One region of the Streptomyces sp. NPDC001606 genome, then DNA from elsewhere that is predicted to be linked to it. Evidence: riboswitches for the same ligand, from Rfam matches in the RefSeq annotation. Region 1 holds a riboswitch; each other region holds the start of a gene.
What was found. Region 1 has a riboswitch for cobalamin ahead of ACWCV9_RS26670 (cobalamin biosynthesis protein). Riboswitches for the same ligand answer to the same signal wherever they lie in the genome.
Positions count from the first base shown of each region.

Region 1 (2,192 bases):
CGACCACACCAACGTCGTCGAGGAGACCGGTGAGCCGGCCGGCGTGGTGACCACCGCCATCGCCGCCGTGACCCCGCCCCCCGCGGGCCAGATCACCGAGGACCTGACGGCCACCATCGCGTCCCCCGCCGCCGAGCCCACCCCGGTCACCCCGGCGGTTCCGCCGGCCGCCACCGTCTGACCCGGTCACCCCGGTTACCGGTTACCGAAGGAAGCAACCCCATGAAGATCGACTGGGCGGCCATCGGCTCCGTCTTCGGCGTCAGCCTCGTGGTCACGGTGGGCCTGGTGGCCCTGTTCAGCCTCGGCATCAAGGGCCTGGCCCACCGCGAGCGGGCCACCGCGCAGGGCGACTCCGCCGCCCTCGCCGTCACCGGCGCCTACCTGAGCTTCGCGGCCTGCGCGGCGGCGGTGGCGTACGGGATCTACCTGATCGTCGCCAAGGCCTGACCGCGGACCTTCCGAAGGCTCCCCTCCCCGCACCGCGGAGGGGAGCCTTTTTCATACCCTCCCCCGCTGTGTCTCCCCCTCCCCTCTCACCGTGTCTCCCCCAGCCCTCCCGCCCCGCAATGTGGGGATCGGCACACTCCCCCCATGCAGGTCAACAGCAAGTTGACGGCCGTTCCGGGCGCGTGGTGGACTGCCCGGGCCAAGTACGGCGGCAGAAGAGGAAGCCGGTGCGAATCCGGCGCGGTCCCGCCACTGTCACCGGGGAAGAACCCCCCGGGAGCCAGGAACTCTCACCGCCGAATCTCGTCGAACCAGGGCGCGGACACCCTGAGTGAGGACATAGATCGCCATGCCGGGCTGCCGATGGACAAGGCCGAGCACCAGGACCCGTACCAGGGCCGCTGCCGATCCGACGGCCGGCTGAGCCGATGGGTGCCGATCGCAGCTACGCGTACGGCGCCGCCGCCGGCCTTCTCGGGGACCTGCTCCTCGGCGATCCGCGCCGCGGCCATCCGGTCGCCGCGTTCGGACGGGCGGCCGCGGCCGTGGAAGGCGCGTTGTGGCACGACCACCGCGGCTGGGGCGCCCTGCACACCGTCGTGTGCGCCGGTGGCGCCGTCGCCCTCGGCACGGCGGCCGCACGCGCCGTACGCCCCTCCCACGCCCTCTCCGTCGCACTGACCGCCGCCGCCACCTGGTCGGTCGTCGGCGGCACCTCGCTCGCCCGGGAGGCCCGCACCATCGGGCGCGCCCTGGAGCGCGGCGACGTCGAGGCGGCCCGCGCGCGGCTGCCGCACCTGTGCGGCCGGGACCCGCAGGCGCTGGACGCCGACGGGATCGCCCGGGCCGTGGTCGAGTCGGTCGCCGAGAACACCTCCGACGCCGTCGTGGGTGCCCTGGTCTGGGGCGCCGTGGCCGGCGTGCCCGGACTGCTCGGGTTCCGGGCGGTCAACACCCTCGACGCGATGGTCGGTCACACGTCGCCCCGGTACCGGCGCTTCGGCTGGGCCTCCGCCCGCCTCGACGACGTGGCCGGCTGGCCCGGCGCCCGGCTGACCGCCGTGCTCGCCGCCGCGGCCGGACCCGATCCGCGCGGTGCCCTGCGCGCCTGGCGGGCCGACGCCCACCGCCACCCGAGCCCCAACGCGGGCCCGGTGGAGGCGTCCTTCGCGGGCGCCCTCGGGGTCCGGCTGGGCGGCACCCTCTCCTACGGCGGCCGGGTCGAGCACCGGCCCGTGCTCAACGGCGGCGCCGGACGGGCGGTCCAAGTCACCGACATCGACCGGGCCGTACGGCTCTCCCGCCGGGTCGGCCTCCTCGCGCTCGGCGTCACGGCCGCCGCGCGCCTCATCGTGAAGGGACGCGGGAAGTGAACGGTGGTCTCCTCGTCGCCGGCACCACCTCCGACGCGGGCAAGAGCGTCGTGACGGCCGGAATCTGCCGGTGGCTGGTGCGCCAGGGCGTGAAGGTCGCGCCGTTCAAGGCGCAGAACATGTCCCTCAACTCCTTCGTCACCCGCGAGGGCGCGGAGATCGGACGGGCCCAGGCCATGCAGGCCCAGGCCTGCCGGACCGAACCGACCGCGCTGATGAACCCGGTGCTGCTGAAGCCGGGCGGCGAACAGAGCAGCCAGGTGGTGCTGATGGGCAAGCCCGTCGGCGAACTGAGCGCGCGCGGCTACCACGGCGGCCGGCAGCAGAAGCTGCTCGGCACGGTGCTGGACTGCCTGGCCGAGTTGCGGG
Region 1 is NZ_JBSFHC010000016.1:134,372-136,563, reverse strand. It holds gene ACWCV9_RS26680 (anion permease) at 1-181, shown strand, start outside; gene ACWCV9_RS26675 (hypothetical protein) at 223-450, shown strand; cobalamin riboswitch at 620-762, shown strand; gene ACWCV9_RS26670 (cobalamin biosynthesis protein) at 879-1,823, shown strand; gene ACWCV9_RS26665 (cobyric acid synthase) at 1,820-2,192, shown strand, end outside.

Region 2 (2,192 bases), on a different contig from region 1:
GCAAGGTGGCCGGGAAGTCCCTCGGCACCTCGTTGATGGCGGGCAGGAACTGGTAGGCCAGGCCGATGGCGACGGCGAATGCGGCCACCGCGACCACCGTCGCCCACCAGGTGCCCAGGCCGGGCGCCAGGCGCTTGCCCAGGATGGTGGCGGCGACCGCGAGGAGGACGCTGAGCAGCATCATCAGGAAGTACAGGGTGGTCCGCTTGCCGATGGTGTCGGGTTCGCCGACCGACGGCGGATTGGCCGGGTACTTCAGGAACGGGACGACGTACACCGCGAGCAGCGCGCAGCCGGACAGCAGCAGCGCGGTCGCCCGCGGCCCGAACCGGCCGACGCGGCCGAGCGCGAAGCAGTAGGCGAGCGCGGCGATGCCGCCGAAGGAGACCCCGTACACGAGGACGCCGGTGGCGAGGCCCGCCGTGGACTGGAGGGAGCGGGAGACGACCTCCATCCCGTGCTCGTGGGAGTGCGCCGCCTCGAAGCTGATCGCCTTGTCGACGTTCGGCTCGCCGAGGAGGTAGGCGACGACGAGAGCGAGCACGCCGGCCGCGAGGCCGGCGAGCATGCCCCGCACGAGGAGGTTTCTTACCGTTGCGGAGTTCATGGGAGTCGGGGCGTCCCTCGCGTCAGTGGCAGGGGAAGCCCAGCAGGTGGCGGGCGTCGTGCACCCACTCGTGGACGTCCGTGCCGTTGAACACGGAGGTGGCGCCCTGCTCGGCGCCGACGAAGTACAGCAGGACCAGCATCAGGATGCCGAAGAAGACCGCCCAGGGAGCTATCGCCTTCAGCGGCAGCGTGGCGGGGATGGCGGGAGTGGTGGCTGTCGGCTGGGCGACGGTCTGCGCCATGGCAGAACCTCCTCTGGGAGTTCGCGTCCCATCTCGGTGGTGCACTGGACGACGGCCACGGGTCTGACTCACCGGACACCCCGCGGTGTCCGGCATACAGTGGCGCGACCGTGCCGGATTCCCACCGGCTTCCGTCTCGCCGTCGTCGATATCGGACAGACCGTACCGCGTGGCACGAGCACGGCCAAGACCGCCTCAGTCTGGCGCGATCCTCCTCTCGCACCGGGCGGGGCGGAACGGGCTTCCGGGGAATAGGGTTCGCCCTCAGTTCAGGGAGCCGCGGAGCGCCGCCGTGGGGTGAAGGCGTACAGGTCGAGGATGTCCGGCAGTGGCGCCACGCCTGGACCACCGGCACGGACCCAGGTGACGATGTCCTCGGTCGCGTCCGGGTCGTTGACCAGCCCGAGCCAGACCGGCCGGGCACCGGCGGCACGGCCCGCGGCAGACGGCTGTACGACGATGACGTTGGCCTGATCGCACACGTCGAGGCACTCCGAGATGCGCACCGGCACCTCCGCCCGCAGTCGCGCAGTCTGTGCGGCGTGATCCACTCCGGTCACCTCACGGTCATGATCTCATCGAGCGAGGCCGGCCCTGAGGAGTGGTGGCGCGTCACCGGGGCTGGACCAACGCCGCACGGCAGCAGGTGAGTTCTCGGAAACTTCGCGTTCACGACGGCGGGCGCCGGCGGTAACAGCCGCTTTCTAGCGTGACCGGCCGTGGGATCAGAGTCGTCTACACGGCCGAACGGTACATATGACGGTCCGTCGGCTCCCCCGTCCTGCCGATGACGCCAAGCGGGGCTTTCCCCACAGAGGCACCCGCACCAGCAGCATCGGGAGGCGCGGCATGAGCACCACCGAGTCACGCACGCAAACGGCAAGCGCGCCGAAGGCCGCCGCCGACCAGGCGGTCAGGGAGACGCTGGAGGACTACACCCTCCGTTTCGCTCCCCGCAGTTACCGCCGTTGGACCCCCATGGTCGTGGCGACCACCGCCCTGGGCGGCATCGCCTACATGGCCGACTTCTCCATCGGCGCCGGTATCGGCCTGGCGCACGGCACCGGCAACGCGCTCGTGGCCATCGCGGTGGCTGCCGTGGTCATCTTCATCACCGGCTTCCCGCTCGCCTATTACGGCGCCCGCTACAACATCGACCTCGACCTCATCACCCGCGGCTCGGGCTTCGGCTACTACGGCTCGGTCCTCACCAGCGTCATCTTCGCCAGCTTCACCTTCATCTTCTTCGCCCTCGAAGGCTCGATCATGGCCCAGGGCCTCAAACTCGGCTTGGGGCTGCCCCTGTGGCTGGGCTATCTGGTCTCCACGCTCATGGTCATC
Region 2 is NZ_JBSFHC010000005.1:106,197-108,388, reverse strand. It holds gene ACWCV9_RS12030 (CbtA family protein) at 1-607, opposite strand, end outside; gene ACWCV9_RS12025 (CbtB domain-containing protein) at 630-851, opposite strand; cobalamin riboswitch at 887-1,031, opposite strand; gene ACWCV9_RS12020 (hypothetical protein) at 1,121-1,411, opposite strand; gene ACWCV9_RS12015 (purine-cytosine permease family protein) at 1,701-2,192, shown strand, end outside.
Region 2: it holds a riboswitch for cobalamin, as region 1 does, so the genes downstream of both, ACWCV9_RS12025 (CbtB domain-containing protein) here and ACWCV9_RS26670 (cobalamin biosynthesis protein) in region 1, are expected to answer to the same signal.

Region 3 (2,192 bases), on a different contig from region 1:
CGAACAGGCCCTGGTGGACGTGGCGTTGGACGTGGACGTGGACCGGTACGTGAAGCTGTACCTGGAGACGGTCGAACGCTAGAGCCTCCTTTTAAAAGAGCCCTAGTCGGACAGGGTGGAGGCGCGCGCCGTCCAGCGTTCCTCCACCCGCGCGAACCTCCAGTACGCCAGCGCCGCCGCCCACACCACCACGAACAGGCCGACGATGACGTAACCGGCGCTGTCCAGGTTCACCCCGGCGATCCAGCCGGTGACGGAGTCGCGCAGGTCCAGCTTGTCGTGGACCACGCCGACCAGCTCGATCGTGCCGATGAAGAAGGCGACGGCGATGGACAGCCCGGTGATGGTGAGGTTGTAGAACACCTTGCGGACGGGGTGCGAGAACGCCCACTGGTAGGCGAAGTTCATGAACGTGCCGTCGAGCGTGTCGAACAGGCACATCCCGGCGGTGAAGAGCAGCGGCAGGCAGAGGATCGCGTACCAGGGCAGGCCGGCGGCCGCGCCCGAGCCCGCCATCACCATCAGCGTGACCTCGGTGGCCGTCTCGAAGCCGAGGCCGAACAGGAAGCCCACCGGGTACATCTGGCCGGGGCGGGAGACGGACCTGGTCAGCCGGCCGAGGAAGCGGTTCATGAACCCGCGCGAGTCCAGCTGCCGTTCCAGCTCCCGCTCGTCGAAGGTGCCCGCGCGCATCGACCGGAAGACCCGCAGGATGCCCAGCAGGGCGATCAGGTTGAGGGCCGCGATCAGGTAGAGGAAGGCGCCGGCGATCGTCGTGCCCATGAAGCCGAGCACCTGGTGGGTGGTGGACTTGTCGCTGGTCACCGTGCCCGCCAACTGGGTGCCGCCGGCGATGAGCAGCGCGAGCAGCACCACCACGCTGGAGTGTCCGAGGGCGAACCAGAAGCCCACCGACACCGGCCGCTTGCCGTCGGCCATCAGCTTGCGGGTGGTGTTGTCGATCGCGGCGATGTGGTCGGCGTCGAAGGCGTGCCGCATGCCGAGGGTGTAGGCGGTGATGCCGAGACCGACGCCGAAGACGTCCCGGCCCACCTTGTAGTGCCCGGGGGCGACGAGCAGAAAGAGGATGCCGAAGGCGACGACGTGCAGGGCGACGATCACCGCGAGCAGTCCGGTCGTCCTGACCGTGTCCTCGCGCTGCCAGCGGAAGGTTGCCTGGTCGGACGCGGGCAGGGTGGTTCCGGGCAGGTTCATACGGTCAGCTCCAGCACCTCGTGGATCCTTCATCAGTGCCGTGGCCGGTCTCCTGGCTTACGGGTCACGCGTTCGTCGCCCCTGCCTTCCCGGTCGTACGACCAGTGGCCCGGCGGATGCCGGACGGGACGGGAACTCCCCGATCACAGTGGCGAGGGCCGCGTCGATCTCTCATCGACTTCCCGAGCACCACGGCCCGCCCACCGTAGGGGGCCGGACCATCTCCTGCATAGCTGCACAACCGGGCAGGTATTCAAGATCACATACCGGCCTGCGAGGATGTGGGCATGCATCTCGTGCCTGCCGACCGCGCCGACCGTCGCACCATCGACGGCCACCGGGTGTGCGACGCGATCGCCGCCATCGGCGACGCGGGCCGTCTGCGCGCCTGGTCCGACCGCTTCTCGCTGCTCGCCGATCCCAACCGGCTCGCCCTGCTGCTGGCCCTGCACCACACCGGGCCGCTCGCCGTCTCGGACCTGGCCGTCGCCACGGGCATGAACGACCCGGCGGTCTCCCAGGCGCTGCGGCTGCTGCGCGCGGCGGGCGTGGTGGCGGGGGAGAAGGAGGGGCGGGTGGTCCGCTACCGGGTGGTGGACCAGCGGGTGCGGGGCTTGTTGGAGCACTGCGGGGAGTGAAACGCGGCGCACCTCGCCACTGAAGGTTGCTTTTCCGGGCAATGTGGACAGGCTCTCTCCTGTCGTCCTTCCGAAAGGGAGCCCGTATGGCCCGTATGGCAGAGTCCTCGCCGGACCTCTCCTCCCGGAACCCCGACTGGTGGCGGCAGGCCGTCATCTACCAGGTCTATCCGCGCAGCTTCGCCGACGCCGACGGTGACGGCCTCGGTGATCTGCGCGGCATCACCGAGCGCCTGGAGCATCTCGCCGAGCTGGGCGCGGACGCCCTGTGGCTCAGCCCCTTCTACCCCTCCGAACTCGCCGACGGCGGCTACGACGTCGCCGACCACCGGGACGTCG
Region 3 is NZ_JBSFHC010000010.1:156,161-158,352, reverse strand. It holds gene ACWCV9_RS19995 (nucleoside hydrolase) at 1-82, shown strand, start outside; gene ACWCV9_RS19990 (HoxN/HupN/NixA family nickel/cobalt transporter) at 103-1,215, opposite strand; cobalamin riboswitch at 1,241-1,424, opposite strand; gene ACWCV9_RS19985 (ArsR/SmtB family transcription factor) at 1,503-1,853, shown strand; gene ACWCV9_RS19980 (glycoside hydrolase family 13 protein) at 1,949-2,192, shown strand, end outside.
Region 3: it holds a riboswitch for cobalamin, as region 1 does, so the genes downstream of both, ACWCV9_RS19990 (HoxN/HupN/NixA family nickel/cobalt transporter) here and ACWCV9_RS26670 (cobalamin biosynthesis protein) in region 1, are expected to answer to the same signal.